DNA from 2 places in the Halopseudomonas sabulinigri genome. Region 2 is predicted to be linked to the other one. Evidence: predicted binding sites of a transcription regulator. Region 2 holds the regulator's gene; the other holds the start of a gene.
What was found. The regulator sigma-54, encoded in region 2, starts transcription at its own class of promoters, with help from an activator protein. The targets are predictions, from matches to a motif close to ANTGGCATNNANNTTGCTNT.
Positions count from the first base shown of each region.

Region 1 (15,291 bases), 790 kb from region 2:
TCAGGCCGGTGAAGGCCAGGCCACCAACCAGATTACCCAGCGCTGTTGGAATCTCGTTCCAGATCATGTAATCCATGACCGAGAAGTCGCCGCCCATGATGATTCCGGAAGGGAACAGGAACATATTGACCACCGAATGCTCGAAGCCCATGTAGAAGAACAGCATGATCGGCATCCACATGGCGATCACCTTGCCGCTGACCGAGGTGGAAATCATCGCCCCTACCACCCCCATCGAGACCATCCAGTTGCACAGCATGCCGCGCAGGAAAATGGTCGCCCAGCCCGCCGCGCCGTATTCCGCGTAACCCAGGGTCCGCGCCTCACCAATGTGCGAGATCTTCTCGCCAATAGCACCGGGCTCGGCCGAAAAGCCATAGGTGTAAACAAAAGCCATCATGAAGGCAACGGTCAGCGCGCCGGCAAAATTGCCGACGAAGACCAGCCCCCAGTTGCGCAGCAAACCGCCCATGGTCACGCCGGGACGCTTGTCGAGCAGCGCGAGTGGCACCAGCATGAAAACCCCGGTGAGCAGGTCAAAACCCATCAGATAGAGCATGACGAAGCCGACTGGAAACAGGATAGCGCCGACCAACGGGTTGCCGGTCTGTACCGTGATGGCGATGGCAAAGACCGCAGCCAGGGCGAGAATGGCGCCCGCCATGAATGCGCGGATCAGGGTGTCGCGGGTCGACATGAACACCTTCGACTCGCCGGCGTCGACCATCTTGGTAACAAACTCTGAAGGGACTAGATAGGACATGGTGTGATTCTCTCTCGATGCATTCGTTAAAGGTGGCCGCCGCTGTGCGTGGCAGACGGCGGCCCGCCAGTACTGCCTGATTATTCAATCCAGTTATTCAGCCTGCAGCGCGACTTCAACCTGATCGCCGTTCAGGCGCACCGGCCAGACTCGCAAGCGCTGCTCGGGGTACTCGACACAGCTGCCATCGGCCAGGCGGAAATGCTGTTTGTACAAGGGCGACGCAATCACCAGGTCGCCCTTGAGATGGCCGATAATGCCGCGTCCGATGACGTTGGCGCCGGATTGCGGGTCGCGATTTTCAATCGCAAACACCTGCTCGCCGTCACTGTTGTCGGGCAGGTGGAAAAGCGCCACCTGGGCATCGTCCAACAGGGCAACCACGCCCGAGTTGGCTACCAGATCCTGCCGGGAGCACAGCGCGCGCCAGGCCAGATTTGCCGCCGTGCCGGACGTCGCATTTTGGGTATTGGACAGGCTCATCAGACTACCTCCTCAGCTACGGGAATCAGGTTCAGTTCATGCGCCTGTATCGGGCGACGTTGGTCACGCTCGGTAACGAATTGAATATCGGGGTCGCCACCGCTGGCGTTAACGAAGGTGCGGAAGCGCTTGAGCTTTTCCGGATCACCGATGGCATTGGCCCACTCGCACTCGTAGCGATCCACCACCAGCTGCATCTGCGACTCCAGCTCGGCGCCCAGGCTCAGGTTGTCTTCAATGATGACTTGCTTGAGGTAATCCAGGCCGCCTTCCAGGCTTTCGCGCCAGACCGAGGTGCGCTGCAGCCGGTCGGCGGTGCGCACATAAAACATCAGAAAGCGGTCGATATAGCGAATCAGGGTTTCATCATCCAGGTCAGTCGCAAATAGCTCGGCATGGCGTGGGCGCATACCGCCGTTGCCTGCAACGTAGAGATTCCAGCCCTTTTCCGTGGCAATCACGCCCACGTCCTTGCTCTGCGCCTCGGCGCATTCACGGGTACAGCCGGAGACGGCGAACTTGATTTTGTGTGGCGAGCGCAGGCCCTTGTAGCGATTCTCCAGTGTCAGCGCCATGCCAACGCTGTCCTGCACGCCGTACCGGCACCAGGTGCTGCCAACACAGGACTTAACGGTGCGCAACGACTTGCCGTAGGCGTGGCCAGTCTCAAAGCCCGCAGCAATCAACTCGCCCCAGATATCGGGCAGCTGGTGCAGCTCGGCGCCAAACAGGTCGATACGCTGACCGCCGGTGATCTTGGTGTACAGATCGTACTTTTGGGCGACCTGGCCGAGCACAATCAGCTTCTCGGGTGTGATCTCGCCGCCGGCGATACGCGGCACGATCGAGTAGGTACCGTTCTTCTGCATGTTGGCCATGAAGGTGTCGTTGGTATCCTGCAGCGGAATCAGCCCTGGATCGGTGATTGGCTGGTTCCAGCAAGAGGCCAAAATCGACCCCACCGCCGGCTTGCAGATGTCACAGCCGGTATGGCCACGGCCGTGCTTGGCCAGCAGCTCTTCAAAGCTCTCGATGCCCTCGACGCGGACAATGCCGTACAACTCCTGGCGAGTGTGCGCGAAGTGTTCGCACAGGCTCTTGTCGACCTCGACGCCGCGCGCGCTCAGCTCGTGCTCGAACACCTGCTTGAGCAGCGCACTGCAGCCGCCGCAACCGGTGCCGGCCTTGGTCGCAGCTTTCAGATCGCTCAGATCGGTACAACCGGCATCCACCTGGCAGCACACCGCGCCCTTGCTGACGTTGTGGCAAGAGCAGATGGTCGCGGTGTCGGGCAGCGCGTCGGCGCCCAGCGCAGGCGCACCCTCCCCGGCGGGCAGAATCAGGCTGGCTGGATCAGCAGGCAGCTTGATGCCATTCTGTGCGTATTGCAGCAGGGTGTCGTAGTAGCTGTTATCGCCCACCAGCACGGCGCCAATCACCTGACTGCCATCCGGCGAGACGACCAAACGGCGGTAGCTGGCGTTGACTTCATCATTAAAGCGGTAGCTTTTGGCACCGGGAGTCGCAGCGTGGGCATCACCAATGGAGCCCACATCCACACCCAGGAGCTTCAGCTTGGTCGACATGTCGGCGCCGATAAAGCTCTCATGCGGCTTGCCTACCAGCAGCGCTGCCAGGTTACGCGCCATGGTATAGCCCGGGGCAACCAGACCAAAGATGCTGCCATTCCATGAGGCGCACTCGCCGATAGCAAAGATGTCTGGATCGCTGGTGCGGTAATCGCTGTCGATCACCACCCCGCCACGGTCTGCAATCGCCAGGCCGGCATTACGCCCCAAGGCGTCTTGTGGGCGAATACCGGCAGAAAATACAATCAGATCGGTTTCCAGCGACTCGCCGTCGCTGAAGTTCATGCGGTAGGCATAGTCATCGCCGGCGACGATCTCGCTGGTGGCGCGGTTCAGGTGCACGCGCACGCCCAGCTCTTCAATACGTGCTTTCAGCGCCGCGCCGCCGTCCGGGTCCAGCTGCACTGGCATCAGCCGTGGTGCGAACTCGACAACATGGGCTTCCAGGCCCAACGACTTGAGCGCGTTGGCCGCTTCCAGACCCAAAAGCCCACCACCAACCACCACACCCCGGCGCCCGCCCTTGGCCGCGGCACGAATGTCATCCAGATCGTCGAGCGTGCGATACACCAGTCGCGAGTTACCTTCGGCCCCGGCAATCGGCGGCACAAACGGGTAGGAGCCGGTCGCCAGTACCAGGCGGTCGTAGGGCTGACGGCCCTCACTGGTGACCACCTCCTTGCGCTCGCGGTCGATTTCCAGCACCGCAACACCAAGGTGCAGGTGCACCCCGTGTTGATCGTAGAAATCGGCTTCGCACATGGCCAGGGACTCGGCATCGCGGCCGCCGAAGTATTCCGACAGGTGCACTCGATCGTATGCCCGCTGACGCTCCTCACCAAACACGTGCACTTGATAATGGGCAAGCGCGCCTTGCTCGGTCAGTTGCTCGACGCAATGATGGCCGACCATCCCGTTACCGATGATGACCAGTGTTTCGTTCTTGATCGGGGTCACATTCGAGTTCATCGCCTTTCCTCAGTCGAAGCCGTAGCCGGCACGGGCCGGCAAAAAAACAAAAAAAAACGCCTGGAGTCCCCAAGGGACTCCAGGCGCCGTTGCCTGGTACTCATAAATTGTGATGGGCGCTAGCCTGAGCGTCGTTGCTCGGTGCACCCGCTTCCCGGCCTGAGCCTCTGGTCGACGATGACCACGGGAAGTATTGGCTGAAAACAAATAGCCGCTGAACAGACAAAAGCAATAGCCGTGCCAGCAAGAAAAAAAGCAGGGAAAGGTGTGCAGCAGAACGCCAGAACAAGGCGACAAAAATCAAATATTACAATGCATTACAAGAACAAAAATAGAATTGACTGACACTCTTTATCACGCGCAACAGCCACCGGATATCGCACGCACAAATGAACCAGAAGAGTGCGAAACCACTAAAAAACACTGTTTTGGTGCAGCCCCGTTAGCCTTCAGTCGGGGACGATGTCGACCTGGCTGCGCCGTTGGCCAACGCCAGACGTTCCAGCAGAAGGTCTACCAGCAGCAACTGCGCACTGATCGCGCGGGTCGCCAACTGGAAGAACTCTACCGAATGCACGCGCGGCTCACGCTGGCGTTCCAGCAACGCGCGGATATTCTCCAGCAGCACGTCCAGCGCGTCCTCTGCATCACGCACCGGCTGGCTGACCAGCACCCGCAAATCAGGATCGGAGATCAGGCGCGCAAGCACCGCGTAGGCTTGGTCGTTGATCTGATCGCTCAACGATTGCAGCAATTCGCGCCATACCGGCAGATTCTGGCGGTTGGCAGCGATGCCAGTACCCACTGCACGGCTCTGCCCTATCAGCTCGATGTTCTGCAGTAGTTCCAGCCACAGCCCTTCGGCCTGAGGCGCGAGCCGCCCGAGGCACACCAGATCAAAACGATGGGCCAGCGCTTCTATGGTGTCCAGCAGGCTGGCGGTCATGCTGTTGTGCAGCGTCAGCAGGTGCTCGGCACTTTCATGCTCGAACCCGGCCTCTATCTGCTGCCAGAGATCACGCGTCTGGTGCCAGCTGTCATACCAGTACAAGGTGGCTTCATGCTCGGCAATCACCTTGAGCAACTGCAACAGTTGTTGATGCACCGACCAACGACGTGCTTCCAGGGTGTGCTCGCCCGACATGGCGCCAAACGACAGGCCGCGATGACGCTGCACCTGCTCCAGCAACTGGCGCAACAGGCCTATCTGCACTATGGCCTGCAAGCGCTGTTCATGTCTTGCGCGCTGACGCACTCGGCGCAGGCGGTAAAGCCCGAAAGCCGAAAGTACCACTATGGCGATGAACAGCATCCATATCATGCCCGTACTTCCCTGAATGCCCTGCGGGCCGTTTTACGTCATTTTTTGCACAGCAGTTCGATGCGGTAGCCATCCGGATCTTCAACGAAGGCCAGCACGCTATGTCCATGTTTCATCGGCCCCGGCGCGCGCACCACATTGCCGCCCGCCGACGTTATCTGCTCACAGGCCTTGTACACATCCAGCACTTCAATGGCGATATGTCCGTAGCCGCTACCCAGATCATACTCGCTGGTGTCCCAGTTATGGGTGAGTTCTAGCGCGGTATGCTCGGCCTCATTACCGTAGCCGACAAAGGCCAGGGTAAAGCGCCCTTCCGGATAGTCCTTGCGGCGCAGCAGAGTCATCCCCAGCACCTCGGTATAGAAGGCGATGGACTTTTCCAGATTACCGACCCGCAGCATGGTGTGAAGAATTCGCATGATCGCAGCCTTTGCTTGAAGGATAAGAGTAAAGCTACAAGCTTCCTGAAAGTTCTGCCAGCCTGACAGCAAAACGCCCGGCAAGCCGGGCGTTTTGCTGGTACCAGCAGCAGCTTAGAGCAGCTTGCGGCCCTTGTTGGCAGCAATGCGCATGCGCAGGGCGTTCAGCTTGATGAAACCGGCTGCATCGGCCTGGTCGTAGGCACCGGCATCATCTTCAAAGGTGGCGATGTTGGCATCAAACAGCGAGTCATCCGACTTGCGGCCGACCACGACCACGTTGCCCTTGTAGAGTTTCAGGCGCACAACACCGTTTACCTGGGCCTGAGAGGCATCAATCATCTGTTGCAGCATGACGCGCTCCGGGCTCCACCAGAAGCCGTTGTAGATCAGTTCGGCATACTTGGGCATCAGGCTGTCTTTCAGGTGGGCGACTTCACGGTCCAGAGTAATGGACTCGATGGCGCGGTGGCCCTTGAGCATGATTGTGCCGCCGGGGGTTTCATAGCAGCCGCGCGACTTCATGCCGACAAAGCGGTTTTCGACGATGTCGAGACGGCCGATGCCGTTGTCGCCACCCACCTTGTTCAGATAAGCCAGCACGGTGGCCGGGCTCATCTCTTTACCGTCGATGGCAACGATGTCGCCGTTCTGGTAGCTGAGCTCGATGTACGTTGCCTGATCCGGGGCGTTCTCCGGCGAGACCGACCAGCGCCACATGTCTTCTTCGTGCTCGGCCCAGGTGTCTTCCAGCACGCCACCTTCATAGGAGATGTGCAGCAGGTTGGCGTCCATCGAGTAAGGCGACTTCTTCTTGCCGTGACGCTCAATCGGGATCTCGTGCTTGGCGGCGTAGTCCATCAGCTTCTCACGCGACAGCAGATCCCATTCGCGCCAGGGGGCAATCACTTTAACGCCAGGCTTGAGCGCGTAGGCGCCCAGCTCGAAACGTACCTGGTCATTACCCTTGCCGGTCGCACCGTGGGAAATGGCATCGGCGCCGGTTTCGTTGGCGATCTCGATCAGCCGTTTGGCAATCAGCGGACGGGCAATGGAGGTGCCCAGCAGGTACTCACCTTCGTAGACGGTATTGGCGCGGAACATCGGGAACACGAAGTCACGTACAAACTCTTCACGCAGATCGTCAATGTAGATTTCCTTCACGCCCATGGCCTGAGCCTTGGCACGCGCCGGTTCTACTTCTTCGCCCTGGCCCAGATCAGCGGTGAAGGTCACCACTTCGCAGTTGTAGGTTTCCTGCAACCACTTGAGGATGACCGAGGTATCCAGGCCGCCAGAATAGGCGAGGACGACTTTATTGACTTCTGCCATGAGGAGCTCCCTTAACAAGACTGTACCGCCACTCACGCAGGAGCGGACGAAAGGCAGCTATTCTAGCGCCTAGGCACAAGGAATCACAGAGGAGTGGGCGCTAGTTTATAGCCTCAGCGGCAGGAATCTGCCGATCGCAGGCCGGGAACAGAACAACCCGGCGATATCCGGGAAAGCCGGCTCAATCCTTCTCCAGACGCAGCATCACCCGTCGATTGGCGGCGCGCCCCTGCTCGGTGCGATTGCTCGCCACCGGATAGCGGTCGCCATGAAAGCGCATGGCAAACAGATCCTCATTCACGCCCTGCTCGACCAGGTAATCCTTTACGGCCAGTACACGTTGACGCGACAGTTCGCGGTTATCCAGGCGATTGCCCTGATTGTCGGAATGGCCGTCGAGCAGAATCTCGGTTATGTCTTCATCCGCCTTTATATACATCACCGCCGCATCCAGCATGGCTTTGGCCTGCGGGTTGAGCTTGTCGCCACCGGATGCAAAGCTGATCAGGCTCTCGGAGATTTGCGCGTAACTGACTGGCAACAGCCCGCTGATGCACTTCTGAAAATCCAGCCAGGCCTGTTGATAACCAACACTGGAAACCACCACCCGTACCGGTGCGCTTCCCGCGTATCCGCTGCGCTGAATGGTCGGTTGCAACCCGGAGGCCAAACCCGCAAGCATGCGCCCTGCCTGCTGATAAGGCACCTGCATGACGCCCGCACCGCCGGTTACCGCCACTTGCCCCAGCGGCACGGCTGCGGTGCCCGGGCGCCAGGGCGGCGCTTCGTTATAAACCTGCGCCGAGCCCGGACTCATGGGATTATCCCAGGCCTTCAGCTCGAAGGCTGCCGGCTCGCCCGCATGGCGTACAAAGCTGGCCTCGCCATAACCTGCTACCGACTGGGTCAAACGGCAGGCAAATTCATCGCCCGCCACCTGCCACTGCACGTCTTCCATACGGGTCTGGAAGGTCAGTGCCTGGGTTGGTAGCGCCAGCACCAGCAACAGGGCCGGACAGGATCGCGTCATCACGCTGTTCACCTCATCTGACGCCGGGTCGCGGTCGGCGTCGCTAATCTCTCTTGCCAGTCTCATCGGCGGCGCGCGGCAATTCTTTACCATGCAGGACGGATAAATCCGCAAATTCCGGCAGCCGACCGCCCGACGACAGTAGATTGCGCACCCTGAGGCTGTGTGAAACACCCGGCGTTTACGGTAGCATTGCGGCATTATCCCGCTCTGGAAGCTCCCTGCATGACTGATCGCCTCACGCTCACCCGGCCAGACGACTGGCATATTCACCTTCGCGATGGGGAGGTTTTGGGCCACACCGTTGCCGATGCTGCGCGCACCTTTGGTCGCGCCATCATCATGCCGAATCTGGTTCCGCCAGTGCGCGACGCACAGGAAGCGGCAGGTTACAAGGCGCGCATCCTCGCCGCCCGCCCTGCCGGCTCACAGTTTGAGCCGTTGATGGTGCTCTATCTCACCGATCAGACCAGCCCCGAGATTGTCCGCGAAGCCAAGCTCAGCGGTCAGGCGATTGCCGCCAAACTTTACCCCGCAGGTGCAACCACCAACTCGCAGTCCGGCGTGACCGCGCTGGAGAATATCTACCCCGCGCTGGAAGCCATGGCCGAGGTCGGCATGCCGCTGCTGGTACACGGTGAAGTAACCCACGCCGAGGTCGATATTTTCGACCGCGAAAAGGCCTTTATCGATCAGCAGTTGGTCAAGGTGGTAGAACGCTTCCCTACTCTCAAAATCGTATTTGAGCACATCACCACCGCCGACGCAGTTGAGTTCGTCAAGCAGGCTCCGGCCAACGTCGGCGCCACTATCACGGCACATCACCTGTTGTTCAACCGCAATCATATGCTGGTCGGCGGCATTCGTCCGCACCTGTTCTGTCTGCCGATCCTCAAGCGCGAGAAGCATCAGCAGGCCCTGTGTGACATAGTCGCTTCCGGCTCCAGCAAGTTCTTTCTCGGTACCGATTCGGCGCCCCATGCGCGCCACGCCAAGGAAGCGGCCTGTGGATGTGCCGGCTGCTACACCGCCTACGCGGCCATTGAACTCTACGCAGAAGCCTTCGACAGCCTGGGCGCACTCGACAAGCTGGAAGGCTTTGCCAGTTTCCACGGGCCGGACTTCTACGGCTTGCCCCGCAACAGCGAGCAGATAACCCTGCTGCGCGATAGCTGGCAGGCGCCAGAACAGCTACCCTTCGGTGATCAGAACGTCATTCCGCTGCGCGCAGGCGAAACCCTGCAGTGGCGCCTGGCCTGATATCCCTCTTTGCGATGCTAAGGATTACGCGTGAGTGAGTTCGACTTTGACAGTGACAGCGATGGCATGGACGCGCCAGCGTCCGGCAAACCAAAATCGCCGATGGCTTACCGCTTCCGGGGCTTTCTGCCGGTTGTCATAGACGTCGAGACCGGCGGTTTCAATGCTGCGACCGACGCGCTGCTGGAAATTGCCGCGACCACCATCAGCATGGACGACGAGGGCATGGTCTATCCCGATCAGACCCACTTCTTTCGCGTCGAACCCTTTGAGGGCGCCAACATTGAGGCGGCTGCGCTGGAGTTTACCGGCATCAAGTTGGACCACCCCCTGCGCCAGGCGGTCAGCGAGGAGCACGCGATTACGGAAATCTTCAAGCATGTGCGCAAAGCCGTAAAATCAGCCGGCTGCAAGCGTGCGGTACTGGTTGGCCACAACGCTTTCTTCGACCTCGGCTTTGTCAACGCCGCGGTGGAGCGCATTCAGATCAAGCGCAACCCCTTTCACCCCTTTTCGTGCTTCGATACCGCGACCTTGGGCGGCCTCGCCTACGGTCAGACGGTGCTGGCCAAGGCCTGCAACGCTGCCGGTATGGACTTCGATGGCCGGGAAGCGCATTCCGCCCGCTACGACACGGAAAAAACCGCCGAACTGTTCTGCACCATCGTCAATCGCTGGCGTGAGATGGGCGGCTGGCCGCCGGTAGACTGAGGCCACGTCTTGGGCATCGCCGCCTGCAGTTCGTACGCGGCGTGCGCAGCATTGCACACCGCGCCGCAACAACCCGCATCGCCGCTTGCCCCTGCTGCCATCGCCGGGTATGTTCGGGTGAAACTGAAATCATCCACTACACTGTTCATTCAACAAAGTGAACGCTATTACCTTAGCGCTATTAATTGCTTCCTGTGCTGCACAACAGCATTGAATCAACCCCTTGGCTTGCGGTCCATCAATCTGCAGTCATGAATAATCAGAAAAGAAAAAGGAGTCATTTCACATGAAGCGCAAATCCCTAGCCATGCTGTTCTCGGCCACCATTGGCTATGCCTCGCTCGCTGCCACCCCTGCTGTCGCGGAAGAGTTTGTCACCATAGGTACCGGTGGCCAGACCGGTGTGTACTACGTCGTCGGCCAATCCGTGTGTCGTCTGCTCAACCGTAACAGTGAGGAGCATGGCATTCGCTGCAACGCGCCTTCCAGCGGCGGTTCGGTAGCCAACGTGAACGCCATTCGTGGCGGCGAGATGGACATGGGCGTAGTGCAGTCCGATGTGCAGTACAAAGCCTATGAGGGCGTGCAGAACTTCCAGGCCGATGGCCCCTTCGAAGGTATGCGTGCACTCTTCGCCCTGCACGGCGAGCCGCTGACTATCGTTGCCCGTCGCGACGCTGACATCACCGGCGTCAAGGATCTGAAAGGCAAGCGCGTCAACATCGGTAACCCAGGCTCCGGCCAGCGCGACACCATGGACGTGGTGCTGGAGGCCCTTGGCTGGACCGTGAAGGACTTCTCCCTGGCATCCGAACTGGGCGCTGCCGAACAAGCGGCTGCTTTGGGTGACAACAACGTCGATGCCATGGTTTACGTGGCAGGCCACCCGAATGGCTCCATTCAGGAAGCCACCACTACCGTCGACTCAGTATTGGTATCGGTTGACGGGCCAGAGATCGACAAGCTGGTGGGTGACCGTTCCTACTACGCCAAGGCCGTTATCCCCGGTGGCCTGTATCGCGGCAACGACGAAGACGTAAACACCTTCGGCGTACGTGCGACCCTGGTTGCCTCTGATCAGGTCAGCGATGAAACCGTATACCAGACCGTCAAGGCGGTGTTCGAGAACTTTGATCGCTTCAAGCGCCTGCACCCCGCCTTCGCCACCCTGAAGGAAGAGCAGATGATCAAGGAAGGCCTGTCTGCACCGCTGCATGACGGCGCAGTACGTTACTACAAAGAGCGTGGCTGGATGTAAGCCACCCCTTGCGAGCCGCCCCACGGGGCGGCTCGCTTGTTTCAGTCTCGGCATTTTCGATGCCAAACGCGCCCAGGCGCACACTTTTCGTTTCGTTGGCCCCTTTGCCGGCGAATTATTGCAGTAACCGGTGCTCCACAAGAGCTTTCCGGTGTGCCGGGCAGTAACCCCAACCGGGTCTGCCACCTTCGTCACTAGTGACGCCAAAAGATAAAAGAACAGGAGTAGCGCGCAGCCATGAGCCAACCAAGCGACGCAACAGGCAATACCCCAACCGATCTGGAAGACCTGGTCGCCACCAGCGACACCGGCGCGCGAAAACCCACCGGACTGGCTCGCAAGCTCCTGCTCTCGATAGCCGCACTCTGGTCGCTGTTCCAACTCTGGATCGCGTCGCCGCTGCCTTTCATGCTTGGCTTTGGCGTATTCAACAGCACGGAATCACGCTCGATTCATCTCACCTTCGCGGTGTTTCTTGGCTTTATGGCTTACCCGGCGTTCAAGCGTTCCCCGCGTGACTACATCCCGGTGATCGATTGGGTGCTGGCGTTGGTGGCCGCCTTCTGCGCGTCCTACCTGTATTTCTTTTATGCCGAACTGGCCACCCGACCAGGTAAGCCCATTACCCAGGATGTGGTCATCGCGGTCATCGGCCTGCTGACGCTACTGGAAGCCACGCGACGCGCGCTTGGGCCGCCGTTGATGATAGTGGCGCTGATTTTCATCGTGTATTCGGTAGCCGGCCCCTACATGCCCGGCATTTTGGCCCACCGCGGCGTCAGCCTCGAGTCACTGGCCAATCACCAGTGGCTGACCACGCAGGGCGTGTTCGGTATTGCACTGGGCGTCTCCACCAGTTTCGTTTTCCTGTTTGTGCTGTTCGGCTCATTGCTCGACAAGGCCGGCGCCGGTAACTACTTCATCAAGGTGGCCTTCTCACTGCTTGGGCACTATCGTGGCGGCCCGGCCAAGGCGGCAGTCGTGGCCTCGGGCATGACCGGGCTGATTTCCGGCTCATCCATTGCCAATACCGTGACCACCGGTACCTTCACCATTCCGATGATGAAACGCGTCGGTTTCTCTTCCGAAAAGGCTGGCGCTGTTGAGGTGGCGTCCTCGGTCAATGGTCAGATCATGCCGCCAGTAATGGGCGCCGCAGCTTTTCTGATGGTCGAATACGTGGGCATCTCCTATGTGGAGGTAATCAAGCATGCCTTTCTGCCGGCGCTGATTTCCTACATCGCGCTGATCTACATCGTGCACCTTGAGGCGGTTAAGGCCGGTATGCAGGGGCTGCAAAGCAGCAACCCACCGAAACCGTTGCTGCGCAAGGTCATCGGTTTTCTGACCGGCCTCTTGCTGCTGATGGCCTTGTCGTTCGGCGTCTACTACGGCCTTGGCTGGCTCAAACCAGCACTCGGCGATGCTGCCAGTTGGGTGATCGCCGGCGGCCTCGCGGCGGTGTACGTAGGTCTGCTGAAAATCGGTTCACGCTACCCTGAGCTGGAACTGGATGATCCGGATTCGCCAGTCGTGCACCTGCCGCAGACCAAACCCACAGTGATGTCGGGCCTGCATTACATTCTGCCGGTCATCGTTCTGATCTGGTGTCTGATGGTAGAACGCCTCTCCCCCGGTCTGTCAGCCTTCTGGGCGACCGTGTTCATGATCGTGATCATTCTTACCCAGCGCCCGCTGATGGCACTGTTCCGCAAGCAGTCGAGCCTGCAGGCCGATCTGCTGCAGGGCGCTGACGATCTTTGGCAGGGCCTGGTGGCCGGCGCACGAAACATGATAGGTATTGGCATTGCCACGGCTACCGCCGGCATTATCGTGGGCGCGGTATCCCAGACTGGCGTGGGTCTGGTACTGGCCGATCTGGTCGAAATCTTGTCCATGGGCAACTTGCTGCTGATGCTGGCATTGACCGCCGTGCTCAGCCTGATTCTCGGCATGGGTCTGCCAACCACAGCCAATTACATCGTGGTGTCCGCGCTGTTGGCGCCCGTGATCGTTACCCTGGGTCAGGAAAGCGGCCTGCTGGTGCCGCTGATTGCCGTGCACCTGTTCGTCTTCTATTTCGGCATCATGGCCGACGTCACGCCACCGGTTGGCCTGGCCTCTTTTGCCGCAGCTGCGGTGTCGGGCGGCGACCCGATACGCACCGGCTTTCAGGCCTTCTACTACAGCCTGCGCACCGCCGCGCTGCCGTTCCTGTTCATCTTCAACACCGATTTGTTGTTGATCGATGTGAGCTGGGCACAGGGCATTTTGATCTTCATCGTCGCCACCATCGCCATGCTGATCTTTGCCGCCGGCACCCAGGGCTGGATGCTGGTCAAGAGCCGCTGGTATGAAAGCCTGCTGTTGCTGCTGGTGGCGTTCACCCTGTTCCGTCCCGGCTTCTGGATGGACATGCTGCACGACCCCTACCGCAGCATTCCGCCCGCGCAGCTGGAGCAGGCATTGGGCAACGTCGACAAGGGCAGCAACCTGCGTGTACAGGTCAATGGTGAAGACGATATCGGTCAGCCTCGCACCTTCTTCGTACTGGTACCGGTGCCCGAGGGCGATACCGCGCAGGAGCGCATGGACAACCTGGGGTTGATGTTGATGGAAGACGGCGATCGCACCATTGTCGACATGGTCACCTACGGCAGCGTAGCCGCCGACCTTGGCTTCCAGTTCGACCAGGAGATCGTCGAGATTCTTGCGCCGGTAGACCGCTGGGCCAAGGAATGGATGTGGCTGCCCGGTCTGGCAGTATTCCTGCTGGTTATCGGCCTGCAATGGCGCCGGCGTCCCGCTGACACCAGCAAAGCCACCGCCCCAACCGCGTGAGGTAACGGCCATGTACAACAAAATTCTGCTGCCGATCGATCTGAACCATAAACAGTCTTGGAGCAAGGCGCTGCCGACCGCGCTGAACTTCTGTCAGACCTACAATGCCTCGCTGCATGTGATTACCGTACTGCCGGATTTTGGCATGCCGCTGGTCGGGGGGTTCTTTCCCAAGGAATACGCCGACCAGGCCAAGAAGACCATGACCGACAACCTGCGCGCCTTCGTCAAGGAGCATGTACCCAAGGATGTGAAAGTGCAGCGCATCGTCGCTGACGGCAAGGCCTACGAGGCGATCTTGCGGGTCGCCAAGAAGATCGACGTCGACCTGATCATCATGGCCTCGCACAAACGCAAGCGGCTGGAAGACTACCTGCTGGGCACCAATGCCCTGCGCGTAGTGCAGCAGTCCAAACGCTCGGTGATGATAGTGCGCTGACTGACACAACCTTTGCTGGTATCGTGACACCATCGCCTCGCAACCGGGGCACAGACCACGACAACGGCGTCGTTCCCCTGGCTGGCAGCAAGCCGCATCTGTGGTTAAGATGCGCCGCTGCCGGCAGGTGTGCGGCGCTTTTTTCATGCAGCAGCAGGACTGACAAATGAAGCAGACAGACCAGCAACGCGACGACGTGCTCGCCTGGGTCAATGGCAGCGATGCACCGGAAAAACACACTCTGAATCTGGGCTTCATGCCACTGACCGACTCAGCCTCGCTGATCGTCGCCGCCACCCAGGGCTTTTCGCAGCCGTACGGGCTGACCCTCAACCTGCAACGTCAGCAGTCCTGGTCTGCACTGCGCGACCGTCTGCTTAACGGCGAGCTGGATGCAGCGCAAGGTCTTTATGGTCTGGCCTACGGTATTCAGCTCGGCCTTGGCAGTGCCGCCACGTCCATGGCGGTACTGATGGGCCTGAACCAGAACGGTCAGAGCATCAACCTGTCGCAGGCCATGCTGGAAACCGGTGTCGACAGCAGCCAGGCGCTGGTTGAACGCGCCCTGCTGGGCAATACCCGCCTTTGCCTGGCCCAAACCTTCCCTACCGGCACGCATGCCATGTGGCTGTATTACTGGCTGGCCGCCAACGGCATTCACCCGCTGCGCGACGTGGATACCCGCGTGGTCCCCCCTTCGCTGATGGTCGAGCATCTGCGCGCACGCCGCATTGATGGCTTCTGTGCGGGCGAGCCCTGGGGCGCCCACGCGATTGAAGACGGCATGGGTTACACCCTGGCCACCAGCCAGTCGGTCTGGCCGAACCACCCGGAAAAGGTGCTCTGCGCCACTCGACGCTTCGTCGAAGAGTG
Region 1 covers NZ_LT629763.1:318,061-333,351, reverse strand. Annotated here, with positions in the region: gene BLU26_RS01390 (formate/nitrite transporter family protein) at 1-763, opposite strand, end outside; gene nirD (nitrite reductase small subunit NirD) at 857-1,246, opposite strand; gene nirB (nitrite reductase large subunit NirB) at 1,246-3,804, opposite strand; gene BLU26_RS01375 (hypothetical protein) at 4,247-5,125, opposite strand; gene gloA (lactoylglutathione lyase) at 5,164-5,547, opposite strand; gene BLU26_RS01365 (argininosuccinate synthase) at 5,662-6,879, opposite strand; gene BLU26_RS01360 (flagellar protein MotY) at 7,061-7,909, opposite strand; gene pyrC (dihydroorotase) at 8,135-9,169, shown strand; gene rnt (ribonuclease T) at 9,200-9,880, shown strand; gene BLU26_RS01345 (TAXI family TRAP transporter solute-binding subunit) at 10,167-11,138, shown strand; gene BLU26_RS01340 (TRAP transporter permease) at 11,376-13,979, shown strand; gene BLU26_RS01335 (universal stress protein) at 13,990-14,418, shown strand; gene BLU26_RS01330 (CmpA/NrtA family ABC transporter substrate-binding protein) at 14,585-15,291, shown strand, end outside.
Region 1: nirB (nitrite reductase large subunit NirB) is a predicted target of sigma-54. The motif match lies at 4,030-4,049, and genes of this name have one in related genera.

Region 2 (15,291 bases):
GCAGATGACGCCTGCATAATCTGTGGTTAACCCTTATAATGCGGGCCACGCAAGCGAGGATGCTGAGCAGCCGCCGCGACCTCGCCACAACCGGATGCAACAGGCCGGACGAGATAGCCAGATTCAACAGCATATTGGCAGCGCAGATCGTTTTTCATGCCACCTGCCAGACAGTACAGATCGAGCGCAGCCCGGCACCAGAGTGCCCCCTAGCGCTCAAAACACGTCAGGACAGGGTTTGATGAAGAATCTCTTGCGCAGTATGGGCTGGCCAGTGGTTTGCGGGGTGCTGCTGGCTCTGGTGATCATTCAGCAGTTCCCCCAGTGGCTGGGCCTGCCAGCGCACGATATCGTGCTGCGTGAGGTATCCGAAACCCGTTCCGACATGGGGCTGGTCTCCTACTCGGCCGGCGTCGAGCGCGCGGCGCCCGCCGTCGTCAACATCTACACCAGCAAGCAGACGGCCTCACGCACCAATCAGAACTTTGATAACCCGAGCGTGCGTGACTACGCCGATTCGCTGCCGAACCCCGAGCGCCGTCAATCCAGTCTGGGCTCCGCGGTGATCCTCAACTCCGATGGCTACCTGCTGACCAATAACCACGTGATCGCCGGCTCCGACGAGATTCTGGTGGCGTTGCAGGATGGCCGCGAAGCCCTGGCCAGATTGATCGGCACCGACCCAGAAACGGATCTGGCGGTACTCAAGATCGACCTACCCAATCTGCCCGCGGTGACTATCGACTCGCGCGACCAACAGCGCATTGGTGACGTCGTCATGGCCATCGGCAACCCCTTTGGGTTGGGGCAGACCGTCACCATGGGGATCATCAGCGCCACCGGCCGCAACCAGCTGGGGCTCAATACCTATGAAGACTTCATCCAGACCGACGCGGCGATCAACCAGGGTAACTCCGGCGGCGCACTGGTGGACGCCCAAGGCAATCTGATCGGCATCAACACGGCGATCTTCTCCCAGTCAGGCTCAGCACAGGGTATTGGCTTTGCCATCCCCGCCAAGCTGGCGGTCGAGGTGATGCAGGCGATTATCCAGCACGGCCGAGTGATTCGTGGCTGGCTGGGGGTCGAGGTGCAACCGATGACGCCGGAGCTGGCCGAATCCTTTGGGCTGGATATCAGTCAGGGGATCGTGGTCGCCAGCCTGTATCGCAACGGTCCGGCCTGGAACGCCGGCCTGTTGCCGGGCGACGTGATCCTGCGGATTGACGACAAGCCCGCTACCAGCGGCCGCCAGGCGATGAACCAGGTGGCCCGCGCCAAGCCGGGCGAGCGTATCAAGCTGAATGTACTGCGTAACGGCGAAGAGATCAGCTTCAGCGCAGAAGTGGGCGTGCGTCCCAGCTTCCGCGCTGCCAGCTGAGACGGGCTACAGGATAGCCTTGAGCGCTGCCAGCAGCGCCTGGTTCTGCGCTTCGGTGCCAATGGTGATCCGCAGGAACTGATCGATGCGCGGCAGCTTGAAGTGCCGCACTATCACCTTCTGCTCGCGTAGCCCCTGCGCCAGCTCGGCAGCGTCGCGCTGCGCGTGGCGGGCAAAGACGAAGTTGGCCTGCGACGGCAGCACTTCAAAGCCCAGCTCAAGCAAGGCAGCACTGAGCCGATCACGGCTATCGATAACTGCGTTGCGGGTGTGATCAAACCACTGCTGATCCTGCATGGCTGCCACCGCGCCCGCTATCGCCAGGCGATCCAGCGGATAGGAGTTGAAACTGTTCTTGATGCGCTCCAGCGCCTCGATCAAATCAGCATGCCCCACCGCGAACCCTACCCGCAGCCCCGCCAGCGAACGCGACTTGGACAAGGTCTGGGTGACCAGCAGGTTCGGGTAGCGATCGACCAGGGCAATGGCCGTTTCGCCACCAAAATCAACATAGGCTTCATCCACCACCACCACCGAATCCGGGCTTCCCTGCACTATCGCCTCGACCTCGGCGAGCGGCAGACCTACGCCAGTGGGGGCGTTGGGATTGGGAAAGATAATGCCGCCGTTGGCCTGGCGGTAATCGGCAGGCGACAGACAGAAATCGTCGTCCAGCGGCTGCGGCGCTGCCTCTATGCCGTATAGGCCACAGTACACCGGGTAAAAGCTGTAGGTGATATCCGGGTATAGCACGGGCAAGTCATGCTGAAACAGGCCATGGAAGATATGCGCCAACACCTCATCCGAGCCGTTGCCGACAAACACCTGGGCGCTGCTGACGCCGTAATATTCGGCAATCTCGGCTTTCAGCGCATCGGCGTTGGGCGCCGGATACAGACGCAGGCTGTCATTCAGCTCACGCTGAATAGCCTCAACCACCTTGGGCGAGGGGCCGTAGGGGTTTTCGTTGGTGTTCAGTTTGATCAGGTTTTCAACCTTCGGCTGCTCACCCGGCACATAGGGCACCAGATCCTTGACGAAGGGGCTCCAGAAACGACTCACAGGGCAATCCTCGATTCAGCTAGAAGCGGCAAGCCGCAAGCTTCAAGCCAACCCCGGCGGGCCGAGCCTGCACAGCTCGGCTTTCGCTTGCAGCTTGAAGCTTGCCGCTAGTTCTTAATTCGGTATTCCGCGCTGCGCGCGTGGGCGGTCAGGCTTTCGCCCCGTGCCAGTACAGAAGCAGTCTTGCCCAACTCGGAGGCGCCTTCGGGTGAACAGAAGATCACCGAGGAGCGCTTCTGAAAATCATACACGCCGAGCGGCGATGAAAAACGCGCAGTGCCCGAGGTGGGCAACACGTGGTTGGGGCCAGCACAGTAGTCGCCCAGCGCTTCCGGGGTGTAGCGCCCCATGAAGATTGCGCCGGCGTGCCGAATCAGCGGCAACAGCGCATCAGGGTCTGCGACCGACAGCTCAAGGTGCTCCGGCGCAATACGGTTGGTCAGCTCGCAGGCCTGGGCCAGATCATCTACCTTGATCAGCGCAGCACGATTTTCCAGCGAGACGCGCACGATCGATTCGCGCTCCAGCTCACCCAGCAACCGATTGAGGCTGGCTTCCACGGCGTCCAGGAAGTCGGCGTCGGGCGAGAGCAGGATGGATTGCGCATCTTCATCGTGCTCGGCCTGGGAGAACAGATCCATGGCGATCCAGTCCGGATCGGTCTGACCGTCACACACCACCAGAATTTCGGAGGGGCCGGCGATCATGTCGATACCCACCTGCCCAAATACCGCACGCTTGGCCGTAGCCACATAGATATTGCCGGGGCCAACAATCTTGTCTACCCGCGGTATGGATTCAGTGCCGTACGCCAGCGCGGCGACAGCCTGCGCACCACCCACGGTGAACACTCGGTCAACACCGGCCAGGCAGGCTGCCGCCAGCACCAGCTCGTTGATTTCACCGCGCGGCGTGGGCACCACCATCACCACCTCGGGCACGCCGGCCACCTTGGCCGGGATCGCGTTCATCAGTACCGATGAGGGGTAAGACGCCTTGCCACCCGGCACATAAAGGCCGGCACGATCCAGCGGAGTGATCTGTTGGCCCAGCACGGTGCCGTCGGCCTCGGTATAACGCCACGACTCTTGGCGCTGGTGCTCGTGGTAGCGCTTGACCCGTTCGGCGGCAACCGCCAGCGCTTCGCGCTGCTCGGCGGTAATACGCTCCAGGGCTTGCTCCAGACGCGCGCGATCCAGAATCAGGTCGGCCATGCTGCTGACCTGCAGGCCATCGAAACGGCCGGTGTATTCCACTAGCGCCGCATCGCCACGCTTGCGCACAGCGGCAATAATTTCTTCAACACGGTCATTGACCGCCTTGTCGGAGACCCCTTCCCAGGCCAGCAACGCGTCCAGATGCTGCGCAAAATCGCTCTGATTGGCGTTCAGACGGGCGATTTTCAGCGGCGTGCTCATAAGGGGTACCTTCGACAATGGTATAGGAATAAACGGATACTAACTGGCGTGACGCTCTACGGCAGCGGCCAGCAAATCAATCAGCGCCTTGATGCGTGCGTGCTTCATTTTCATCGATGCCTTGTTGACGATCAGCCGCGAGCTGATGTCGGCGATCATCTCCTGCGGCTCCAGGCCGTTGGCCCGCAGCGTGTTGCCGGTGTCGACAACGTCAATGATCTTGTCAGCCAAACCCACCAGCGGCGCCAATTCCATGGAGCCGTAAAGCTTGATCACATCGACCTGACGGCCCTGCTCGGCATAGTAACGACGTGCTACATTGACGAACTTGGTGGCGACTTTCAGGCGACCACTGGGCTCTGGGGTGTTGACCGGGCCTGCAGTCATCAGCTTGCAGATGGCGATCTTCAGATCCAGCGGCTCATACAGGCCCTGGCTGCCGTACTCCATGAGTACGTCCTTGCCGGCAACACCAAGGTCAGCTGCACCATGCTCGACATAGGTCGGCACATCAGTGGCCCGCACGATCAGCAGACGCACGTCCGGATCGGAGGTGGAGAAAATCAACTTGCGGCTTTTCTCCAGATCTTCCAGCGGCTCGATACCGGCCTCTTTCAACAGCGGCAGGGTATCGTCGAGGATGCGCCCCTTGGACAGCGCAATGGTCAAACTCTGGCTCATGACAACTCTCGTGATGCCGGCACCCGGCGAATGATACCGCCAAGGGCCTGCAGTTTTTCTTCAATGCATTCGTAGCCGCGATCAATGTGGTAGATGCGGTCCACCATGGTATCGCCTTCGGCCACCAGGCCGGCAATCACCAGGCTGGCGGAGGCGCGCAGGTCGGTGGCCATGACCGGCGCACCCTTGAGCTGCTCCACCCCGGTCACCACGGCAGTATTGCCTTCGACCAGAATGTGCGCGCCCATGCGGTTCATTTCCTGCACGTGCATAAAGCGGTTTTCAAACACGGTTTCGATTACCGTACCGGTGCCTTCAGCCACGGTATTCATGGCGACAAACTGTGCCTGCATGTCGGTCGGGAAGGCCGGGTACGGCGCCGTGCGCAGGTTGATAGCACGCGGGCGGTTACCCTTCATATCCAGCTCGATCCAGTTCTTGCCGGTATCGATATAGGCGCCCGCCTCTTCCAGCTTGAGCAGCACAGACTCGAGAATGGACGCATCGGTATCCTTCACTTTGATGCGGCCACGGGTCGCTGCAGCCGCGACCAGGTAGGTCCCGGTTTCAATACGATCAGGCATGACCGAGTAACGCGCACCGTGCAGACGCTCAACACCATGCACCGTGATGGTAGCAGTCCCGTGCCCGGAAATTTGCGCGCCCATGGCGATCAGACATTCAGCCAGATCCACCACCTCAGGCTCGCGCGCGGCGTTTTCGAGAACAGTTTTACCCTTGGCCAGCGTCGCCGCCATGAGGATATTCTCGGTACCGGTTACCGAGACGGTATCGAAGAAGAAATGCGCACCACGCAAGCCGCCAGGCGGCGCCTCTGCCTTGATGTAGCCACCGTCGACAGTAATGGTCGCGCCCATCGCTTCAAGGCCGCGAATGTGCAGATCCACCGGACGCGAGCCAATTGCACAGCCGCCCGGCAGGGCTACTTCGGCCTTGCCGAAATGCGCCACCATCGGGCCCAGTACCAGGATAGAGGCGCGCATGGTTTTCACCAGCTCGTAGGGTGCAACCAGCGTCGTAATGCTGGTGGGGTTCACCTCGACATTGAGCTTTTCATCCACTACCGGCTGCACGCCCATGCGGCCAAACAGCTCAATCATGGTCGTGATGTCGTGCAGGTGCGGCAGGTTGCAGATGGTGACCGCCTCATCCGCCAGCAGCGTGGCAGCCAGGATCGGCAGGGCGGAGTTCTTGGCTCCGGAAATACGAATTTCCCCATCCAGGCGGTTGCCGCCGGTGATGATCAGCTTGTCCATACGGAATCTCTTTCTCCAGACCTCAGGCGCGACTCGCCCAGGCCTCTTGGGTATAAAACTTCATGGTTACCGCATGGATACGACCATCGGCAATATAGTCATTCAACAAGGCGTAAATCTGTTGCTGGCGCTTGACTGGCGACTGCGCCGCCAGTGCATCGCTGATCACGTTGAGCTGAAAGTTGCAGCCCTCGCCTTCTACCGCCACCTGGGTATCGGCCAGGTTGGACTCAATCAGCTGTTTTACTTCAGTGGATTGCATGGTCTGTGTCTCCATCGGCTGGCCTGCCTCGCGGCAAACCACAACATAGGCGAAACGGGGTTCAGGCAGCGGATACCTGATGCAGCCAGGTATCCAGGCCACACACCTCGGCAATGCTCTGCAGACCAGCCGGCACACCGCGCAAGCGCAGGTTACGACCGGCTTCAGCCGCTTGCTCGGCAACGCGCAACAATAGCGACAAGCCGACACTGTTTACCCGCTGCAACCCCGAAAGGTCGAGCATGATATCACCTCTGCTGGCGGCAATCCGCTCTGCCAACTGTTCCCGCACTGCCAGCACACTGACGAAGTCGAGCTCGCCCTGCAATTGCAGCAGACCGTTCTCGCCTGTCTGCACACTGGCGCGTGCCGGCTCGGCGCTCACTGATTGGCTTCCTGCTTGACGGTCTCGCGCGATTTGGCCACTACGCTACCCCAGTTATCAATCACCGCATCGAGGTCGTTGCGGTTGGCTTTCATCGCCTGGGCAAACTGGTCGCGGAACAACAGACCAATATTGATACCCTCGACGATCACATTGCGCACCTTCCACTGACCATTTATCTCGCTCATGGTGTAGGTGGCAGTGTAGACCTGACCGTCATTGGCCTTGACCTGCATGTCGACGCTGGCGCGATCCGGGCGCGGCTCGCGGCTGTTGGGCGGCAGCACGGTGATCTCACCGCTCTGGAATTCCAGCAGAGCGTTACCATAGAACTGCACCATGCTGCGCTTGAAGGTATCAATGAAGCGCTGCACCTGCTCATCTGACGCGCTACGGCTATAGCGAACGGTCATTACGCTGCTGGCAATGCCTTCAAAGTCGACAACTGGGTCGAGCACTTCATTAAGCCCTTGCAAAAAGGCCTCTGGATCGTTGCGGTAGGTTTCACGGTTGGCGTCGAGCACCTGCATGACCTTGCGCGAGGTATCGTCTACCACCTGCTGAGGTGTGGCCTCGGCGGCCTGCACCATGGCTGGCACACTGATGATCAGGGCCAGCAAAAACTGGGTTACTGCACGCATGGTGACTCTCCTATTGGCTGCGCAGATCAATCTTCTTTGCTCACGGTATTGAGCAGAAAGCGCCCTATCAGTTCCTCTAGCACCAGAGCTGACTGGGTGTCATAAATTTCCGATCCTTCCGCCAGCACCTCGTCATCGCCACCCACAGAGATACCGACGTATTTCTCGCCGAGCAGCCCGGCGGTCAGAATCGATGCCGTGCTATCGGCCGGCAGCGTATTGATCTTGCTGTTGATCGACATATCGACACGGGCGCTATAACGCGTCTTGTCGAACTCGATAGCAGTGACCTGACCGATGGTCACTCCAGACATGGTGACCTTGGCCTTGGGCGTGAGCCCCGCCACGTTGTCGAAATAGGCATGCACACTATAGGTGTCGCCGGCGCTGCTGGGCGTGAGCCCACTTACCCGAACCGCCAGCACGGCCAAGGCCAGCAGCCCCGCCAAGATAAAGACACCGACGATCAATTCCAGATTACGGGTACGCATTGGTTGTTTCCTTGGCTAATCAGAACATCAAAGCAGTGAGAATAAAGTCCAGCCCGAGCACCGCCAGAGAGGCATAGACAACAGTGCGCGTGGTGGAGCGGCTGATGCCTTCCGACGTCGGCTCGCAGTCATAACCCTGAAATACCGCAATCCAGGTAACTACGAAGGCAAAAGCCACCGCCTTGACCATGCCGTTGAGCACGTCATCGACGAACTCAACGGAATTTTGCATATTCGCCCAGTAGGAGCCGGAGTAGACGCCGAGCCAGTCCACCGCGACCAGCGAGCCGCCCCAGATACCGACCACGCAGAAGATCATGGCCAGCAGCGGCATGGAGATAAAGCCAGCCCACAGCCGCGGTGCAATCACGTACTTCAGCGGATCAACACCAATCATCTCCATGCTGGACAATTGCTCGGTAGCCTTCATCAGACCGATCTCGGCAGTCAGCGCAGAGCCGGCACGGCCAGCAAATAACAGGGCCGTCACCACCGGCCCCAGCTCCCGCAGCAGCGTCAGCGCGACCATCTGGCCTACCGCTTGCTCGGAGCCGTAACCGACCAGGATGTTGTAACCCTGCAGCGCCAGCACCATACCGATGAACAGCCCGGACACGATGATGATGGCCAGGGACAGCACACCCACCGAATACAATTGCTGCAGCAGCAGCGTAAAACCGTTACCAAAACGCGCACGGCCGAGCAGCGCATTAAATAGAAACAGACCGGAGCGACCCAGTGCCGACAGGGTATCCAGACCGGCGCGGCCAAGCAGGCCAACCCGTGACATCACACTCACCGCTTGTGCTCCTGCTGTAATAGGTCGGACAGGTATTCAGGCGCCTGAAAGTGGAACGGCACGGGACCGTCCGGCTCACCCTGCATGAACTGGCGAATGCGCGGATTATCCGAATTCATCAGCTCGTCCGGCGTACCCTGCCCCAGCACCTGACCGTCACCTACTACATATAAATAGTCAGCAATGCTCGCGGTCTCCGCCAGGTCGTGCGAAACAACGATACTGGTCAGCCCCAGCGCATCGTTGAGCAGGCGGATCAAACGCACCAGCACGCCCATGGAAATCGGGTCCTGGCCGACGAAGGGCTCGTCGTACATCATCAGCTCAGGGTCCAACGCGATCGCCCGCGCCAAGGCCACCCGCCGCTTCATGCCACCGGACAGCTCATCGGGCATCAATTCGCGCGCACCACGCAAACCAACAGCCTGCAATTTCAGCAGCACCAGGTCGCGAATCATGTCTTCCGGCAGTTCGGTATGCACGCGCAATGGAAAGGCGACGTTCTCAAAGACGTTGAGATCGGTAAACAAGGCACCACTCTGAAACAACATACCCATGTGCTGGCGCGCGGCGAACAACTGCTCACGACCCAATTCTGGAATATTCTGACCATTGACCCAGATCGCGCCGCTGTCCGGCCGCAGCTGCGCGCCAATCAGGCGCAGCAGCGTGGTTTTACCGCAGCCCGACGGCCCCATGATGCCAGTCACCTTGCCGCGTGGAATGCGAATATCCACGCCATCGAAGATCAGCCGCGAGCCCCGTCGAAAGGTAATCTGCTGCAGATCAACAATGTAATCCGAAGAATCGGTCATATCTGGATGTGCTCTTCCCGATCGCGCCCACACCTCGGGCAAGTTAAGCCGCGTAATATATCAGTTACACCAGTGCAGCCCAAGGCGGGAAACACACCGTTACCCATTATTGGGTATGGCGCTGGACACTCTCGCCCGGAAATCGTGCGCACTGGTGAGTTACGCAGCACAACCCGCTATACTTCACCGCTCAGCGATCACAGATGAAGCACCATGCCCAACTTTGATTACATAGCCTCCGCGCGCCGCACCATCGGCCTGGAGCGCGACGCCGTAGACTCTTTGCTACAGCGTCTGGACAAGCATTTTGAGACTGCCTGCGACACGCTTCTCGCCTGCACCGGCCGTATCGTCGTTACCGGCATGGGCAAATCCGGCCACATTGGCCGCAAACTGGCCGCTACCCTGGCCAGCACTGGCACTCCGGCGTTTTTCGTCCACCCGGGTGAAGCCAGCCATGGCGATATGGGCATGATTACGCCGAGCGATGTGGTTATCGCGCTATCCAACTCGGGCAACACGGCCGAGGTCGTCACCCTGCTGCCGCTGATCAAGCGCATGGGCGTGCCACTGATCACCATCACCGGCAACCCCGCCTCAACCATGGCGCTGGCCGCCGTCGCCAACCTCGACACAGCAGTAGAACAAGAGGCCTGCCCACTGAATCTGGCGCCTACCTCCAGTACCACAACTGCCCTGGTGATGGGCGATGCGCTGGCCATCGCACTGCTCGAAGCACGCGGCTTCAGCGCTGAAGATTTCGCCTTCTCGCACCCCGGCGGCAGCCTCGGCCGCCGCCTGCTGTTACTGGTAGACGACATCATGCACAGCGGCGACACCATGCCCCTGGTCGACCAGCAAACCTCGCTGCGCGACGCGCTGCTGGAAATGACCCGCAAGGGGCTGGGGCTGACCGGCGTGATCGATGAACAACAGCAACTGGTGGGTATTTTTACCGACGGCGATCTGCGCCGCACGCTGGATCAAAGCATCGACTTTAATGCGATGAGGATTGCCGATGTGATGACGGCCCACTGCAAGACCGCACGCAGTGGTATGCTCGCCGCCGAAGTGCTGAAGATCATGGAAGATGCGAAAATCAACGGCCTCTTTGTCGTCGACGCCGAAGGCCTGCCCGTCGGCGCGCTGAACATGCACGATTTGCTGCGCGCAGGAGTAGTATGAACCAGACCCCGAAACAACTGACCGAGCGCGCTCGCGCCATCCGCTTGGCTATCTTTGACGTCGATGGCGTACTCACCGATGGCCGTCTGTTCTTCATGCCCGATGGCACCGAATTCAAGTCGTTCAACACCCTCGACGGGCATGGCATCAAGATGCTCATCGCCTCCGGCGTTGAAACCGCGATCATCAGCGGCCGCAAGTCGCCGCTGGTCGAGCGCCGCGCCGCGGCACTGGGCATCCAGCACCTTATCCAAGGCCGCGAAGATAAGCTCACTGCACTCGGCGAGCTGCGCGAACGGGTGCCGGTCGAACTGGATGAAATCGCCTTTCTCGGCGATGACCTGCCCGATTTACCCGTAATTCGCCGGGTTGGCCTGGGCATCGCCGTGGCCAGCGCCGATGGCTTTGTGCGCAAGCATGCACACGGCGTGACGCTGGCTAACGGCGGCGCGGGGGCGGCGCGCGAGTTCTGTGAGCTGATCATGCAAGCGCAAGGCACACTCGAAGCCGCGCAGGCTGCCTACCTGTGAAACTGAGCGTACCGCGCTACCTGCTAACCGGCCTGCTGGTACTGCTGGGTGTCGTGTTGGCGCTGAGCATGGGCTACTGGAACATCCGCCCGGCCAGCTTCGCGCCGACCAGCAGCCAGGCAGCAGCGCGGCCTGACTTCTATATCGACAATGCCCGTATCCAGGCGTTGAACGAACAGGGCAAAACCACATACGAGCTGACCACCACCCACGCCATCCACCAGGTCGAGGATGGCAGTACGCACCTGGAGCAGCCCAAGTTATTGTTTTATCGAGGCGAAGAGCCTGCACCCTGGCTGCTTGAAGCCGACGAAGGTCTGGTAACTGAAAAGGGGGATCGCGTTGACCTGAGCAGCAATGTACTGCTGCAACAGGAGATCGCCAATCAACCGACCCGCCGCCTGACCTCTTCTGCCCTGACGCTGTTTCCGGCGCGCGATTATGCCGAAACAGATCAAGAGGTTAAAATCGAAGCTGCGCGTAGCGTAACCACCGCCACGGGCATGCAGTTATTTCTCAATGACGGCCGCCTGCAGCTGCTGTCCACCGTACGAGGCCAACATGAGGTGCGCTAAATCCCTCTTTGTCATGTCGCTGCTGCTCTATCCAGCCGCGTCCGCATTCGCCCTGCCAAGCGACAGCGCCCAGCCCATTCGCATTCAAGCCAATGCTGCCACGCTGGACGACAAGCGCAACACTGCGGTTTACACCGGCAACGTCATCATCACCCAGGGCAGCATGCGCCTGACCGGTAGCCGCGTTACCCTGACCACTGATGCCAATGGCGAGCTGAACAAGCTGGTGACCCAGGGCGGCCCGGCTACCTATCAGCAGACGCCGGAGGCCAACAAGGCGCCGGTCAAGGCGCGCGCCCAGACCATCGAATACCACGCCGCCGATGAGCGCGTCGTGTTGATCGACAAGGCCTTCCTCGAACAGTCCGGCAATACCTTTCAGGGTGACTACGTCAGCTACGACATTCCCGCCCAGGTGGTTGATGCTGGGCGCAACAGCAGCAGTGGCGCCAGCGGCGCCGAGAGCAACGGCAATGGCCGCATCGAGATCACTATCCAGCCCCGCAGTCGCGGCGCCGAAAGCGCCGCACCCGCCGAAGACGCCAGCGAGCCCGCCGCACCATGAGCACATTACAGGCCCGTAATCTGGCCAAGGCCTACAAGGCTCGCCAGGTCGTGAAAGATGTCTCTGTCGCGATCGACAGCGGCGAAGTGGTCGGCCTGCTGGGCCCCAACGGGGCCGGCAAGACCACCTGTTTCTACATGATTGTCGGGCTGGTCAAATCTGACCAGGGCGCGGTGCAGATCGATGATCGCGACATCACCGCACTGCCGATGCACGGCCGCGCGCGCGAAGGTATCGGCTACCTGCCACAGGAAGCTTCGATCTTCCGCAAACTCACGGTTGCCGACAACATCATGGCCATTCTGGAAACCCGCAAGGACCTCAACGCCGAGGGCCGCAAGGGCAAGCTGGAATCACTGCTACGCGAGTTTCACATCCAGCACCTGCGTGACAATCTGGGCATGAGCCTGTCCGGTGGCGAGCGGCGCCGCGCTGAGATTGCCCGCGCATTGGCAACCGACCCGAGCTTCATTCTGCTCGACGAGCCCTTTGCCGGCGTTGACCCCATTTCGGTCAGCGACATCAAACAGATCATCCAGCACCTGAAAGACAAGGGCATTGGCGTGCTTATCACCGACCACAACGTGCGAGAAACGCTGGATATCTGCGACAAGGCCTATATCGTCAACGAAGGCCACATAATCGCCGAAGGTGACGCCGATACGGTATTGGCCGATCAGACGGTCAAGGACGTCTACCTGGGCCACGCCTTCCGGCTATAAAACGGCAAAGGTTTCAGGCATGCTACAAAACAACATGAGCCCGAGCGGCCTCGCTAACAGTTTGATCAAGCGCACAAGGTAATTCGCCACACAATGAAACCCTCGCTCGTCCTCAAGATGGGGCAGCAGCTGACGATGACTCCGCAGCTGCAGCAAGCCATCCGACTGCTACAGCTATCCAGCCTCGACCTCCAGCAGGAGGTGCAGGAAGCACTGGAGGCCAATCCCATGCTGGAGATGGCCGACGACGGCGACGACGATTACAGCGCCGGCAGCAATGATGCCAACGACAGCGACAACACCGGGGACGATACCTCGGTCAGCGTGCCCGAACCCGTCTCGCTGGATGCCATCGACCAGCACAGCCAGCCCGAACAGGACGGTAACTGGAACGAACAGATTCCCAACGAGCTGCCGGTCGATACCCAATGGGAGGACGTCTACCAGACCTCAGCCAGCTCCCTGCCCAGCCAGGATGAAGAGGATTGGGACTACACCTCGCGCACCGGCACCGGTGAGACGCTGCAGAGCCATCTGGAGTGGCAGCTCAACCTTATCCCGATGTCGGAAACCGACTATGAAATTGCCATCGCGCTGATTGATGGCATCAACGCCGACGGCTACCTGGAAGAATCCCTGGACGACATTCTCGCTTCACTGCCTCCCGAAATGGAGGTCGAGATGGACGAGATCGAGATGGTGCTACACCGTATTCAGCAGTTCGAACCGGTTGGCATTGGCGCACGTGACCTGCGCGAGTGCCTGCTGCTGCAGATTCGCCAGTTGCCGGCAGATACCCCCATGCTCGAGCAGGCCACGCGGGTTATCCGTGACCACCTGGAACTGCTTGGCAGCCGCGACTTCAGCCAACTGATGCGCCGCAGCAAATTGAAGGAAGACCAGCTGCGCGACGCCGTGGCGCTGATTCAAACACTGAACCCCAGGCCCGGCGGTGAAATTGCCTCCGGCGAGCCGGAGTACGTGATCCCCGACGTTATTGTGCGCAAGGACAACAACCGCTGGCTGGTTGAGCTGAACCAGGAGTCCGTACCCAAGGTGCGCGTCAACGGCCAGTATGCTTCCATGGTCCGCCGCGCCGACTCCAGTGAAGACAACACCTACCTGCGCAATCACTTGCAGGAAGCGCGCTGGTTCATCAAGAGCCTGCAAAGCCGCAACGAAACCCTGATGAAAGTCGCCACCCAGATTGTCGAGCATCAGCGCGGCTTTCTGGAACAGGGTGAAGAAGCCATGAAGCCGCTGGTATTGCACGACATCGCTGAAGCCGTTGGCATGCACGAGTCGACCATCTCGCGGGTAACCACGCAGAAGTTCATGCACACGCCGCGCGGCATCTTCGAACTCAAGTACTTTTTCTCCAGCCATGTCGGCACCAGCGAAGGCGGCGAATTCTCCTCTACCGCCATTCGCGCGCTGATTAAAAAACTGGTTGCTGCAGAAAACCCAAAGAAACCATTGAGCGACAGCAAGATCGCTGGTTTACTGGAAGAACAAGGCATTGAAGTGGCCCGCCGGACCATCGCAAAATACCGCGAATCGCTCAATATCGCGCCCTCGAGCGAACGCAAGAGACTGGTTTAAGCTGTCAAGGAACATACAGTGGCACCACCGGGTGACGCCCAGTCACCCAGCAACATCAAGCCAATCAGGAGAAGCCGTATGCAACTGAACATTAGCGGTCATCAACTCGATATCACTGACGCACTGCGCGATTACGTCACTGAAAAAATGGCCCGCCTGGAGCGGCATTTTGACAAGATCACCAACGTCCAGGTAACCCTTGAAGTCGAAAAACTCCGTCAGAAAGCTGAAGCAACCCTGCATGTCGCCGGTGGCGAAGTTGTCGCCCTTGCCGAGCATACCGACATGTACGCCGCCATCGACCAGCTCACCGACAAGCTTGACAGGCAACTGATCAAGCACAAGGAAAAACACATCGATCGCCTGCAAGGCGCCAACGACCGTTAACGCGAATCTCACCGCATAACCATGCAAATAGACCATATCTTGACCCCTGACCGCACCTTCTCGGGCGTTCAGGGGGGATCCAAGAAACGTGTGCTGGAGCTGATCGGCAAACTGGTTGCCCAGCACACCAACCTTGACCCAGATGCCATTTACGAAAGCCTGATTGCCCGCGAAAAACTGGGCTCCACCGGCTTCGGCAATGGCATCGCCATTCCTCACTGCCGCCTGGGCGACTGCCATCAGGCTATCGGCGCTCTGCTGCAGCTTGATGGAAAAATCGATTTCGATGCGCTGGACGGCCAACCCGTAGACTTGATCTTCGTCCTCCTGGTCCCCCAGGAGGCGACCGACCAGCACCTGCAGATTCTGAAAATGCTTGCTGGCAAACTGGATCAGGCCGAGCTGCGCGATGCACTGCGCGCCGCGCCCGACGCCCAGAGCCTGTACGATGTCATGACCGCCGGAGATGGGGGCTGAAGCCAATGCGTCTGGTTGTCGTCAGCGGCCGTTCCG
Region 2 covers NZ_LT629763.1:3,557,355-3,572,645, reverse strand. Annotated here, with positions in the region: gene BLU26_RS16250 (S1C family serine protease) at 242-1,381, shown strand; gene hisC (histidinol-phosphate transaminase) at 1,388-2,443, opposite strand; gene hisD (histidinol dehydrogenase) at 2,551-3,861, opposite strand; gene hisG (ATP phosphoribosyltransferase) at 3,901-4,542, opposite strand; gene murA (UDP-N-acetylglucosamine 1-carboxyvinyltransferase) at 4,539-5,819, opposite strand; gene BLU26_RS16225 (BolA family protein) at 5,842-6,081, opposite strand; gene BLU26_RS16220 (STAS domain-containing protein) at 6,143-6,466, opposite strand; gene BLU26_RS16215 (MlaC/ttg2D family ABC transporter substrate-binding protein) at 6,463-7,107, opposite strand; gene mlaD (outer membrane lipid asymmetry maintenance protein MlaD) at 7,134-7,598, opposite strand; gene mlaE (lipid asymmetry maintenance ABC transporter permease subunit MlaE) at 7,618-8,388, opposite strand; gene BLU26_RS16200 (ATP-binding cassette domain-containing protein) at 8,394-9,212, opposite strand; gene BLU26_RS16195 (KpsF/GutQ family sugar-phosphate isomerase) at 9,426-10,397, shown strand; gene BLU26_RS16190 (KdsC family phosphatase) at 10,394-10,927, shown strand; gene lptC (LPS export ABC transporter periplasmic protein LptC) at 10,924-11,502, shown strand; gene lptA (lipopolysaccharide transport periplasmic protein LptA) at 11,489-12,067, shown strand; gene lptB (LPS export ABC transporter ATP-binding protein) at 12,064-12,789, shown strand; gene BLU26_RS16170 (RNA polymerase factor sigma-54) at 12,883-14,391, shown strand; gene hpf (ribosome hibernation promoting factor) at 14,470-14,778, shown strand; gene ptsN (PTS IIA-like nitrogen regulatory protein PtsN) at 14,800-15,255, shown strand; gene rapZ (RNase adapter RapZ) at 15,261-15,291, shown strand, end outside.